One region of the Micromonospora parathelypteridis genome, then DNA from elsewhere that is predicted to be linked to it. Evidence: riboswitches for the same ligand, from Rfam matches in the RefSeq annotation. Region 1 holds a riboswitch; each other region holds the start of a gene.
What was found. Region 1 has a riboswitch for cobalamin ahead of HNR20_RS28230 (ribonucleoside-diphosphate reductase subunit alpha). Riboswitches for the same ligand answer to the same signal wherever they lie in the genome.
Positions count from the first base shown of each region.

Region 1 (4,343 bases):
CACACCTGGTTGGCGTCGATCATCAGGTTGCGGTGCGGGCCGAGGATCTCCCGGGCGATCCCACACCGGCGGATGTCGTCGTCGAGGTTGGCGCCCACCTTGAGCTTGACGTAGCCGTAGCCGGTGTCCACCGCCTCCTGACACAGCCGGCGCAGCTTGTCGTCGCCGTAGCCGAGCCAGCCGGCCGAGGTGGTGTAGGCGGGGTAGCCGGTGCGGTCGAGCTCGGCGAGGCGATCGGCCTTCGTGCTCTCTTTGGCGCGCAGGATGGCCAGTGCCTCGTCCCGGGTCAGCGCGTCGGACAGGTAGCGCAGGTCCGCGATGTCGACGAGCTGCTCGGGGGACATGTCGACGAGCAGCCGCCACAGCGGCTTGTCGGCGACCCGGGCGACCAGGTCCCACGACGCGTTCAGCACGGCGGCCAGCGACAGGTGGACGACGCCCTTCTCCGGCCCGAGCCAACGCAGTTGGGAGTCGGAGGTGAGGAAGCGGTAGACCGCGCCCATGTCCGCTGCCATCGTCGCGACGTCCAGGCCCACGAGGCGCTGCGCCTGATGGACCGCCGCCGCGGCGACGATGTCGTTGCCCCGACCGATGGTGAAGGTCAGACCGTGGCCCGCGAGTGGCGCGCCCACGCTGTCGACGCCGTCGGTGTGCAGAACGACGTAGGCCGCCGAGTAGTCGCCGTCCTTGTTCATGGCGTCGGAGCCGTCAGCGGTCAGGGAGGTGGGGAAGCGGACGTCCTCGACGGTGACGGCAGTGATCTGCGGCATGCGCTCCTCGCCCGACGTGGCCAAAGATCAGATGATCACTGGGAGTATACGGAGAGCGGCTTCGACGCGTCAACGATGTCGATCACCTCTGGACCCCAGACATCCAATGTTTCGGGCGTGATCCGAAATTGGGAACCTTGCCGTCCTTCGATGACCGTATCGGTTGCCCGCAGGTTAAGGGGGCCTTGCTCGTGCTGGTAGGTGCCGTTCCGGTGGTAAATCTTCCAGTGGTTCGAGGGTTGACTCGCCCCGCCGGCGTCCCCGGCAACGGGGTCCAATTGGGACACTGGAAGATAAGATGTTCACTCGGGACTGATGCACTCGCGGCGAAGTGTGAGCAGGATTCCTTACATCCATTGACTCGATACATCGCATCTTTCTGCCGTCCCATTCCTGCTGCAGAGCCCCGTCGGCGGGGGCGTTCGCTGCCTCGCGCCGGCCGGGCCGGGCGTGACCGTCGGGGCTGGTGACGGTCGTCACCAGCCCGGCCGCCGACACGCCCGGGACCGACATGTGGGGTGTGACAACGGCAGCGTCCCTATATATGGTGTCGAGCGCAGCTGGTTCGGCCGCTCATCCGGAGCGGTCGAGGCAACAGGGAACCCGGTGAAAATCCGGGACTGTCCCGCAGCGGTGAGTGGGAACGACCGCCGTCATCAGCACTGGACCACCAATCGGTCTGGGAAGCGACGGCCAGTAGGAGACCGGCGAACCCGGTCGTGCCCGCGAGTCCGAAGACCTGCCAGCGCGCCGCGCACCCGCACCCGGGTGGGCGGCGGTCCGAGGCCGCGTGGGACGGCTGACGCCACCCGACCCACGTCCGCATGGCGTGGCGTCCGCCGGTGTCTGTCTCCACGCGTCCGAGGGCCATCAGGTCTCGAACTCGCGAGGAGTGAGTGGTGACAGTCACCGAGGTAGTCCCGGCCAGCGGCGACGCGGCCCTGCGACGGACGCCGATGCAGGTCCGCAAGCGCAACGGCACCACCGAGTCGGTGGAGTTGAACAAGATCGTCCGGGCGATCGAGCGGTGGTCCGACGACCTGACCGACGTCGACCCGATGCGCGTCGCCACCCGCACGATCAGCGGCCTGTACGACGGCGCGACGACGGCCGAGTTGGACCGGCTGTCCATCCAGACCGCGGCCGAGATGATCGGTGAGGAACCGCAGTACTCGCGTCTCGCCGCCCGGCTCCTGTCCGGCTACGTCGACAAGGAGGTGCGTCGGCAGGGCGTCACCTCGTTCAGCGCGGCGATCCGGATCGGCCACGCCGAGGGGCTCATCGGTGACGACACCGCGGCGTTCGTCGCCGCGCACGCCGCGATGCTCGACGACGCCATCGATCCGGACGGTGACCGGCGGTTCGAGTACTTCGGCCTGCGCACGGTGTACGACAGGTACCTGCTGCGCCACCCCACCAGCCGGCTGGTGCTGGAGACCCCGCAGTACTGGCTGTTGCGGGTGGCCTGTGGGCTGTCCCAGACGCCGGACGAGGCGATCGGCTTCTACCGGCTGATGGCCAGCCTGGCTTATCTGCCCAGCTCACCGACGTTGTTCAACTCCGGGACCCGACACACCCAGATGTCCTCCTGCTACCTGGTTGACTCGCCGCTCGACGAGTTGGACTCGATCTACCAGCGGTACGCCCAGGTCGCCAACCTGTCCAAGTTCGCCGGCGGCATCGGCATCGCGTACTCCCGGGTCCGGTCCCGGGGCGCGTTGATCCGCGGCACCAACGGGCAGTCCAACGGGATCGTGCCGTGGCTGCGCACGCTCGACGCCAGCGTCGCCGCGGTCAACCAGGGCGGGCGGCGCAAGGGCGCGGCGTGCGTCTACCTGGAGCCGTGGCACCCGGACATCGAGGAGTTCCTGCAACTGCGGGACAACACCGGCGAGGACGCCCGGCGCACCCACAACCTGAACCTGGCCAACTGGGTGCCGGACGAGTTCATGCGCCGGGTCGAGGCCGACGAGATGTGGTCGCTGTTCGACCCGCACGAGGTGCCCGAGCTACCCGACCTGTGGGGGGAGCGGTTCGACGCCGTCTACCGGGAGGCCGAGGCGCAGGGTCGCTACGTGCGGCAGGTCCCGGCACGGGAGCTGTACGGGAAGATGATGCGGACCCTCGCCCAGACCGGCAACGGGTGGATGACCTTCAAGGACGCCGCCAACCGGCTGTGCAACCAGACCGCCGAACCGGGCAACGTGGTGCACCTGTCCAACCTCTGCACCGAAATCGTCGAGGTGTCCAGCGACGCCGAGACCGCCGTCTGCAACCTCGGTTCGGTCAACCTCGCCGCCCACCTCACCGACGACGGCATCGACTGGGAGCGACTACGCGCCACGGTCCGTACCGCGGTGACCTTCCTCGACCGGGTCATCGACATCAACTACTACCCGACCCCGCAGGCGGCGGCGAGCAACCCCCGCTGGCGGCCGGTCGGGCTCGGCCTGATGGGCCTGCAGGACGTGTTCTTCGCACTGCGGCTGCCGTTCGACTCCCCGGTCGCGCGGGAGTTGTCCACGCGGATCAGCGAGGAGCTGTACCTGACCGCGCTGGAGACCTCCGCCGACCTGGCCCGCCGTTTCGGCGCGCATCCGGCGTACGGGGAGACCCGGGCCGCGCGGGGCCAGCTGCAGCCGGACCTGTGGGGTGTCGAGGGTACGCAGACCGCGCGCTGGGCCGCGTTGCGGCAGCGGGTCGAGGCGTACGGGCTGCGCAACTCGCTGCTGGTGGCGGTCGCGCCGACCGCGACCATCGCCTCGATCGCCGGGTGCTACGAGTGCATCGAGCCGCAGGTGTCCAACCTGTTCAAGCGCGAGACCCTGTCGGGGGAGTTCCTCCAGGTCAACACCGCTCTGGTACGCGAGCTGAAGGCCCGCGGTCTGTGGACCGACCGGATCCGCTCGGCGATCAAGCGCGCCGAGGGGTCGGTGCAGGACATCGCTGAGTTGCCGGCCGGCGTCCGGGAGCTGTTCCGCACCGCATGGGAGCTGCCGCAGCGGGCGCTGATCGACCTGGCCGCCGCCCGCGCCCCGTTCATCGACCAGTCTCAGTCGCTGAACCTGTTCCTGGCCGCGCCCACCATCGGCAAGCTCTCCTCGATGTACCTGTACGCCTGGAAGGCCGGGCTGAAGTCCACCTACTACCTGCGCTCGCGCCCGGCCACGCGGATTCAGCAGGCCACTGTCAGCGCTGTCGCACCCGTCGTCGTCGACGCGGAGGCGCTGGCCTGCTCGCTGGAGAACCCCGAGTCGTGCGAGGCCTGCCAGTGACCACCGCCGACACCGCCGACACCGCCGACACGAGGACCACGCACATGCTGCTCGACCCCGGGATGGACCTCACCCTCCGCCCCATGCGCTACCCGCACTTCTTCGACCGCTTCCGCGACGCCATCCGCAACACCTGGACGGTCGAGGAGGTCGACCTGCACGCCGACCTCGCCGACCTCGACAAGCTGTCGCCGGCCGAGCGGCACCTGGTCAGCCGGCTGGTGGCGTTCTTCGCCACCGGCGACACGATCGTCGCGAACAATCTGGTGCTCAACCTCTACCAGCACGTCAACAGCCC
Region 1 covers NZ_JACHDP010000001.1:6,294,228-6,298,570, forward strand. Annotated here, with positions in the region: gene HNR20_RS28225 (enolase C-terminal domain-like protein) at 1-770, opposite strand, end outside; cobalamin riboswitch at 1,315-1,531, shown strand; gene HNR20_RS28230 (ribonucleoside-diphosphate reductase subunit alpha) at 1,727-4,045, shown strand; gene HNR20_RS28235 (ribonucleotide-diphosphate reductase subunit beta) at 4,090-4,343, shown strand, end outside.

Region 2 (4,343 bases), 5.5 Mb from region 1:
GGTGGTCGACGCCCAGGACGAGAGGCAGTTGGGCACCGTCGGCCGCGGTCACGGAGAAGTCGGCGTAGATGCGGTAGCCACCGGGCCGGGCCAGCGTCAGGGGGACGCTCCAGGTGCCATCGGAGGCCATCGTCGGGTGCAGATGCTGGTAGCCGCTCAGGTCGCGACCCACCACGATCATGTGCAACGGCTTGTCGTGGACCACCGCGAAGCGTGTCGCCGCCTGCCGGTCGGTCCCGACGATCCGGAACCGGTAGTCCGCGCGTACCCCGGGTGGTTGGGATCGCTCCAGCGGTTGCAGCGTGTACCCGCCGGCGCTGACCGTCGTCCCCGCCGCCAGCGTCTCGCCCGTGCCCCCGTCGCCGGGGTGCGAGTGCGGGCCGGTTCCTGCCGGGTGTTGATGCCCATCGCCTGCGGATATCGCTCGCCCGGAGGTAGCCGGAGCGCCGGCGGGCTGCCGCGCGTTGCTGGTCGGTTCCTCGGTGCCCGTACCGATGCGGGCCAGCCCGAACCCGGCGAGCAGGGCCAGCGTCAGCCCACCGACGAGCAGCGCCAGGTGCGTGTTGCTCAGCCGAGACCCGGGTGTCCCGGCAGCGACATGCTGCAGCAGAGGGTCGGCGGGGGTGGACCGCGACTCGTCCTCCGGGGTGGCTGGTGCCTGCGTCGACCCCGCCTGTTGACCTGCCGGCGTTGACCCGGTCGCGGCGGTCCTGGCGGTGACGAGTGCCCCGCTCCTACGCCCCGCGGGCACGGCGACGCCGCGCTGCCTGCCGCCGGAACCGGCCGCGCCGCCTCGACGACTGCCGCCGGTCGTACCGGTCTTGCCGCCGGTGGTCTTGCTCCCGGCTCGGGGTTCGGAGTCGCGTCGGCCCGAGGGCGCCTTCGATGCGCGGCCCCGGCCGGAGGATCTGCCGGCGGGCGCGGGGCGGCGCCAACCAATGAATCCCGCCACCGCCGCGACGACCGCGACCACCCAGCCGGTCCAGGCCAGGGGGCCGGAACCGCTCTCGTCGTTCGACGCTGCCGAAGCGGCAGCCGTCGCCGGTGCCGCCGACCCGGCTGCTGGGGCCGCCGATCCGGCCGGTGCGGCCGACGCCTGTCCTGACGTCGAATGCTGCTCGATGGCGGCGACGAGGGACGGGTCCGGCTGGTGGGTCGGCGGGCTCCACCCCTGGGGTGCGGCCGTCGCCCGGCCCGTGTAGCGGAAGGTCATCGTGCCCCGGACCGCGTCTCCGTCCGAGGCGACCGACAGGTAGCTCACCGAGTACTGTCCGGCCGCCGGCAGATGGGCGACGGTCACCACCGCCGGGAACCCGGTCTTGTACTCACGCGGTTCGAACTTCCCCTCCACCAGGAAGTACTCCCGCACCGGCTTGTCCAGCGGCTTCGGCTCGCCGTACGTCCAGCCGTTGTCGACGCGGGCGCCGCCCGGGGCGGTGATCGTGAAGTACGCGTTGGCGGCGACCTTCTCCGTGAAGTACAGCTGCACCGCCGCCAGCGGCTCACGCAACGTGGCACCGTCCCCTGGCGTGGACATCGCGAGGGTCCCGTGAGCTGCCGCGGGCTGAGCGGACGCGAGCAGAGCGACCGCCGAGGCGAGGACGAGCGCGAGGAGGGCCGAGACCACTCGCCCGGGAGTCTGGGGGAGACGACGCATCTGAATATCCTCACCACGCCGAGACTTTTTTCAAGAGGCGGTTTCGTTTTTACCGAGATGGCAAAAGTTGGCGAGGTTGGGGATCGATCTTCGTGTCCTGGCGTGGCCTGTCCAGCCGCGAGGCACGCCAGCTGGCTGGGCGGCCTCGCTGACCAGCTATGCTTCCCGGCGGCGCTGGTTCGCCCGGTCGGCTGCCGATCGGGCGTCGTAAGAGGGAACCCGGTGTGAATCCGGGACTGCCCCGCAGCGGTGAGTGGGAACGACCGCCGTCATCAGCACTGGGCCAGTGGCCTGGGAAGCGACGGCCAGTAGGAGATCGGCGTGGAGCCGGTCAGGCCCGCGAGTCCGAAGACCTGCCGGTGCCGCGTACACAACCGTGTGCGCTGCCGTCGGCCTCGCGGGTGGGCTGAGCGGGTGACCTGCCGCGCATCTGCGTGGGTGTGTCCTCGTCAGCGTGTCCGCGTTCCGGTGGTGTGGTTTCCCGAGGGACGGACTACCGCTGTGCACGACATCATCACGATCGACGGTCGAGCGCCGTCGGCGTCGCACCTGACCCTGTCGCAGATCATGGATCAGCACCACACGAACCTGATGGGTACGGTGCACGGTGGCCGGATCCTCAACCTCATCGACTCCGTTGCCGGGGTGGTCGCCGCCCGGCATTCCGACGGGCCGGCCGTCACCGCCGCCATCGACGAGACCGCGTTCCTCCGGGCGGTTCGGGTCGGTGACGTCGTCCACGTCGACGCGCGCATCACCTGGGCGGGACGCAGCTCGATGGAGGTGGCCGTGAAGGTCACCGCGGACCGGTGGGATCGGGCGGTGCCGCCCACCGACGTGGCCACCGCCCACCTGGTCATGGTCGCCATCGACGACGACGGGCAGCCGCGGGCGGTGCCGCCGCTGCTGCCGGAGACGGACGGGGACCGGCGTCGCTACCGGGAGGCGGAGATCCGCCGGGAGCACCGTTTGGCGCTGCGACGGGCGTTGCTCGACGGCGCCGAGGAGGTCTGAGACATGCTCGGACTGTCCGTCGCGACGTTGGCCGGCTCTCGCGGTGTCGGCGAGTGGACGTGGCTCGGTCATGCCTGGTAGGCAGGCGGGTGTGCGAATCGTTTCACTGCTGCCGGCGGCCACGGACATCGTGGCCATGCTTGGCGTGACCGGGCACCTGGTCGGCCGGACGCACGAGTGTGACTGGCCGCCGGGGGACCTCGCCGATATTCCGGCGGTAACTGCGACTTCCCTGCCTGAAGCCCTGACGAGCAGGGAGATCTCGGCGGCGATCGCTGGCGACGCGCACCGAGGATCGTCGTTGTACCAGCTCGACGTCGCCCTGCTGGAGGACTTGAAGCCGGATCTGATCCTGACCCAGGATCTGTGCGACGTGTGTGCGGTCTCCTACGAACGGGTCAACGACGCCGTGCGGATGATCGACCTCGATACCAGGGTGGTGTCCCTGGAGGCGAGGACCATCGGCGGGATCCTGGACACGGTCGACGTCGTGGCCGCGCTGACCGGCACCGAGGGCAGGGCAGCGGAGATCCGGGCTGACGGCGAGCGTCGCCTCGCCGCCTTGCCGGGGTCGGTGACCGATGCGCCGACGGTGCTGTTCGTCGAGTGGCTCGACCCGCTGATGCCCGGCGGACACTGGGTGCCGGAGCAGATCACCTATGCGGGCGGGCGGTCTCTGCTGCTCGGGCCGGGCGCGCACAGCATCCCGCACCGGTGGTCCGTGGTCGCGGACCTGGCTCCCGACGTGGTGGTGTTCGGGCCGTGCGGATTCACGCCCGAGCGAACCTTCGACGAGCTGTCCGTGGCGGCCACGCAACCCGGCTGGGCGGACCTGCCCGCGGTTCGTCAGGGGCAGGTGTGGGTGGTCGACGGGCCCGCCTACTTCAACCGACCCGGCCCGAGGGTCGTCGACGGCGCGGAGATCCTCGCCGCGATCCTTGCTGGCCGTCCAGACGCCCGCGCTCGGCGGGTTCCCGTCGACGCCGGTTGACGCAGCCGCTGGTGAACCTGGGTTCCGCGGGTAGCCGGACCCCGCCGAAGCGCGTCGGCGGCGAAGCGCGGCTCAAGCGACCCGTTGGGCGAGCACCTGCCCTGGCCAGGTTCCAGACAGGAAGCTTTCGGTGGAAGTGAACCCGTGGCGCTCGTAGAACGCCACCAATTCGCCACCGCCGCCCGCCCAGCAGTCGACCCGGAGCAACCGCACGCCGGCTCGCCGGGTTTCGTCCACGGCGTGTGCCAGCAGGGCCGACCCGAGTTTCCGACCGGCGAATCGTCGGTGGGAGACGAGTAGGCGGACGTACCGCTCGGGTTCTTTCGCGGGCGCGATCGGCGCCCGCGGGTTGGGCCCGGAGTCCAACACCAGGGTCGCGGCCGGTGTTCCGTCCACCTCCGCGATGTACGGGAGGTTCTCGGTCAGGTACCGGTCGACCAACTCGGGCCCTCCGGGCTTCTCCGAGAACGGGATCGTGCCCCACTGCTCGGTGTTGCCGCGATCGTTCATCCAGATCACCGCGGAATCGAGCATGTCCAGTACGGCGGGTGCATCGGCCGGGCCACCGCGTCTGATACGTATGCCGCGGGTGATGTCGTCCATGGCGGGATCGTAAACCGCGGCTGGCCGATCACGACCGAGATAATGATCATGGTCCTGGGGAATCCAGCGCCACGCCGA
Region 2 covers NZ_JACHDP010000001.1:839,637-843,979, reverse strand. Annotated here, with positions in the region: gene HNR20_RS03230 (copper resistance CopC family protein) at 1-1,657, opposite strand, end outside; cobalamin riboswitch at 1,816-2,032, shown strand; gene HNR20_RS03225 (acyl-CoA thioesterase) at 2,225-2,671, shown strand; gene HNR20_RS03220 (ABC transporter substrate-binding protein) at 2,763-3,662, shown strand; gene HNR20_RS03215 (GNAT family N-acetyltransferase) at 3,735-4,265, opposite strand.
Region 2: it holds a riboswitch for cobalamin, as region 1 does, so the genes downstream of both, HNR20_RS03225 (acyl-CoA thioesterase) here and HNR20_RS28230 (ribonucleoside-diphosphate reductase subunit alpha) in region 1, are expected to answer to the same signal.

Region 3 (4,343 bases), 6.3 Mb from region 1:
CAAGCGTCATCGGCTCGGCGTGGCTGGACACGTACCAGTGGTAGGTGTCGTCGAGCAGGCGCCGGACCAGGCCCAGGTCGAGGCCGTCCTCGGGTCTGCGCAGATGCGCCGGCGGTGGGTAGAAGCAGTCGCCGAGCAGCATCACGCCCGAGTCGGGCACCAGCACGACGGTCGAGTCCGGCGCGTGGCCGCCGCCGACGTGACGCAGCCGAACCCCCACCGGCAGCTCGTCCACGTCGGTGAAGGTCCGGGTCGGCGGCAGGACGGCGAAGTCGTTCCAGGAGTCCACCGCGCGTGCCCGGGCCCGGAAGCTCGGGCCGAGGCGGGGATTGGCGCGTACCTGCTCGCGCAGATAGTGGTGACTCCACGGTCGGGCGGCCTCCGCGCGAAGCAGCGCGGTGGCCGTTTCGTGCCCGACGATCTCCACCCCGGGCCATGCGCAGGCGCCCCAGACGTGGTCCCAGTGGTGGTGGGTGTAGACGAGCCAGCGCGGCTGCGGCAGGCCGGCGGCGGTCAACGCGGCCTGGATCTCGCGGGCGTGCGCGGGGCTCTGTCCGGCGTCGATCATCACACTGCCGCGTTCGTCGGCGACGACGGCGACACCGGCCTGGACCGCCTCCGGGTCGGGATCGCCCGGACAGAGCCAGACCCGGCCGGCGAGGTGGCGGAATCGCATGGCGACGATGCTGATCGACCCCCGAGATTGATCGCGGACGTTGCTCCGGTGAGCGCCAATCGTAGGTGATCACGCCGAATGGCACCGCCCAGAGGCGATCGGCGCAGGCCAGGGCGCATGCGCCCAACCTTTGCGCCGCTTCGACTGACGCGACGAGAGGCGGCGTCACTGTCGTGCGGGGTGAAGCGGAGCAAAGGGTGCGTCGCATTGACCCGGGGCATTCCGACGCGCGGCTTCGAGCGCCTTGCGATCGGCGAGAATCAATGGAGTGCACCCGTCTGGCGGTGCCGGGGTCGGCGTTGACCGGCGGCGCGACGGTGTGGCAGCATTCGCGGCCTGACGGCAGTGAAGGAAGTCGGTGCGAATCCGACGCGGTCCCGCCACTGTCACCGGGGAGCGATCCCCCCTCGTGAGTCACGGCCGTGTGTCTGCGGTTGGAAGGCCGGGGGAAGAGCGTCGATCCGGAAGCCAGGATACTTCGGCCGTCGGGACGTACCCCAGGGCGTGGACACCCGAGGAGGACCCGATGACGCAGGACGTCTCATTCATCGACGGATACCGTCGTGGCTCGTGCGGCTGCCGTGCCGCCGCCACGATCGGCAGCATTGTCGGCCCACCGGCTCCCGGGCGCGACCTCTCCGCTCACTGCTGAGTTCCGTACCGCACCGCCCGTCGTCCCCGGCCCCGCGCCGCTGACCTGGCCGGACCGCGGTACCTGCCGAACCCTGCGCCCATCCCTCATGCCGGGTCGCTCCCGTGAGCGCCCCGGCGTCACTGTCCGGAGCCCGCCGTGCGCATCCTGTTGCTCTCCACCGCCGACACCGACCTGCTGGCCGCCCGCGCCAGCGGCACCGACTACCGGCTGGCCAACCCCGCGCGGGTCGCCGCCGACGAGGTGCCCGCCCTGCTCGACGGGGTCGATCTCGTCGTCGTACGCCTGCTCGGGGGTCGGCAGGCGTGGCCGGACGGCCTCGCCGCGGTGCTCGCCACCGGCGTCCCGACGGTCGTGCTCGGCGGCGAGGCGCTACCCGACGCGGAGCTGATGGCCATCTCCACCGTGCCGTCCGGTGTCGTCACCCAGGCGCTGGCGTACCTGGTCGAGGGCGGGCCGGACAACCTGGGGCAGCTGGCCCGGTTCCTGTCCGACACGGTGTTGCTCACCGGCGAGGGGTTCACCCCGCCCGCGCCGACCCCCGCCTACGGCGTGCACGGGGAGCACCCCGCCGACCCGGACCGGCCCACCGTGGGCATCGTCTTCTACCGCGCACACGCGCTGGCCGGGAACACCGGGTTCGTCGACGTGCTCGCCGAGGCGGTACGCGCGGCCGGCGGCAATCCGCTGCCGATCTTCTGCGGTTCGCTGCGCGGGCTGACCGCGGGCGCCGGCCCGCTCGGGCTCTTCGCCCGCTGCGACGCGCTGCTGGTCACCGTGCTCGCGGCCGGTGGCGCGGTCGCCGCGGACGCCTCCGGTGGAGGCGACGAGGACGCCTGGGACGTCGGCGCGCTGGCCGCCCTGGACGTGCCGATCATCCAGGCGCTCTGCCTGACCAGCACCCGAGAGCAGTGGGCCAACAGCGATGCCGGGCTGTCCCCGTTGGACGCCGCGATGCAGGTGGCCATCCCCGAGTTCGACGGCCGGATCGTCACCGTGCCGTTCTCGTTCAAGCAGATCGACGCCGACGGGCTCAGCGTCTACGCCGCCGACGCCGAGCGGGCCGCCCGCGTCGCCGGCATCGCGGTGCGCCACGCCCGCCTGCGGTACGTGCCGAACGCCCACAAGCGGGTCGCCGTGGTGCTCAGCTCGTACCCCACCAAACACTCCCGCGTCGGCAACGCCGTCGGGCTGGACACCCCGGTCTCGGCGGTCCGGCTGCTCGCCGCGCTCGCCGCGGCCGGTTACCACCTGGGCGACGCGCCGGTGCCCGACGACGGCGACGCGCTGATCCACGCGCTGATCGCCGCCGGCGGTCACGACGTGGAGTGGCTCACCCCGGAGCAGTTGGCCGCCGCCGAGGCCCGGATACCGGGGCAGACGTACCAGCGGTGGTTCGACCAGGTGCCGGCCGAGTTGCGCGAGCGGATGCGGGAGCACTGGGGCGAGCCGCCTGGCGAGCTCTACACCGACGGCGGCGACATCGTGCTCGCCGGGCTGCGCTTCGGCAACGTGGTGCTGCTGATCCAGCCGCCACGCGGCTTCGGGGAGAACCCGATCGCCATCTACCACGACCCGGACCTGCCGCCCAGCCACCACTACCTGGCCGCGTACCGCTGGTTGTCCGCGCCGGCCGCCGACGGCGGCTTCGGTGCGGACGCCGTGGTCCACCTGGGCAAGCACGGCACCCTGGAGTGGCTGCCCGGCAAGGGCCTCGGCCTGGCCGCCGACTGCGCACCCGACGCGGTCCTCAGTGACCTGCCGCTGGTCTACCCGTTCATCGTCAACGACCCGGGCGAGGGCACCCAGGCCAAGCGGCGGGCGCACGCCGTGGTGATCGACCACCTGGTGCCGCCGATGGCTCGCGCCGAGACCTACGGCGACCTGGCCAAGCTGGAGCAACTACTCGACGAGTACGCGACCGTGCAGGCGCTCGACCCGGCCAAGGTGCCCACCGTGCGGGCGCAGATCTGGGACCTGGTGCGTGCCGCCGAGCTGCACCACGACCTGCACGCCGAGGCGATGCCCGACGCGGACGACTTCGACGACTTCGTGCTGCACCTCGACGGGTACCTCTGCGAGGTCAAGGACGTGCAGATCCGCGACGGGCTGCACATCCTCGCCGACGCGCCCACCGGTGAGCCGCGGGTCAACCTGGTCCTCGCGGTGCTGCGCGCGCCACAGATCTGGGGCGGCGCCCGTGCCCTGCCCGGCCTGCGGCAGGCCCTCGCCGTCGCGTACTCCCTCGACGAGCAGGAGCTGCTCGCGTCGCCGGGCCGACGGCTGGCGCTGCCCAGCACGTTGACCGACGTGGTGGACGGCCCGGCCGGCACCGCCGCCGACGCCGTCGACCTGATCGAGGCCCTCGCCCGACGGTTGGTCATCGGCATGGAGACGCTCGGCTGGGACGCCGACGCCGTCGAGACGGTGGTCGAGGAGGTGACCGGCCAGCGGGTCCCGGACGTCGCCGCGGTGCTGCACTTCGCCGCCACCGAGTTGGTGCCCCGCCTGGACCGGACCACCGACGAGTTGACCCACACCCTCGGCGCGCTCGACGGCCGGTTCGTGCCACCCGGCCCGTCCGGCTCACCCACCCGTGGCCTGGTCAACGTGCTGCCCACCGGCCGTAACTTCTACTCCGTCGACCCGAAGGCCATCCCCAGCCGCAACGCCTGGGACGTCGGAGTGGCCCTCGCCGACTCCCTGCTGGCCCGACACCTCGCCGACACCGGGGCGTACCCCCGGTCGGTGGGGTTGACCGTGTGGGGCACCAGCGCCATGCGGACCCAGGGCGACGACATCGCCGAGGTGCTCGCGCTGCTGGGCTGCCGGCCCGTCTGGGACGACCGGTCCCGGCGGGTCACCGGCACCGAGGTGGTGTCGACCGCCGAGCTGGGCCGGCCCCGCGTCGACGTCACCGTGCGCATCTCCGGGTTCTTCCGCGACGCGTTCCCGCACGTCGTGGCGCTGCTCGACGACGCCGTCCGACGGGTCGCCGCCCTGGACGAACCGGAC
Region 3 covers NZ_JACHDP010000001.1:14,538-18,880, reverse strand. Annotated here, with positions in the region: gene HNR20_RS00070 (MBL fold metallo-hydrolase) at 1-676, opposite strand, end outside; cobalamin riboswitch at 1,000-1,177, shown strand; gene cobN (cobaltochelatase subunit CobN) at 1,467-4,343, shown strand, end outside.
Region 3: it holds a riboswitch for cobalamin, as region 1 does, so the genes downstream of both, cobN (cobaltochelatase subunit CobN) here and HNR20_RS28230 (ribonucleoside-diphosphate reductase subunit alpha) in region 1, are expected to answer to the same signal.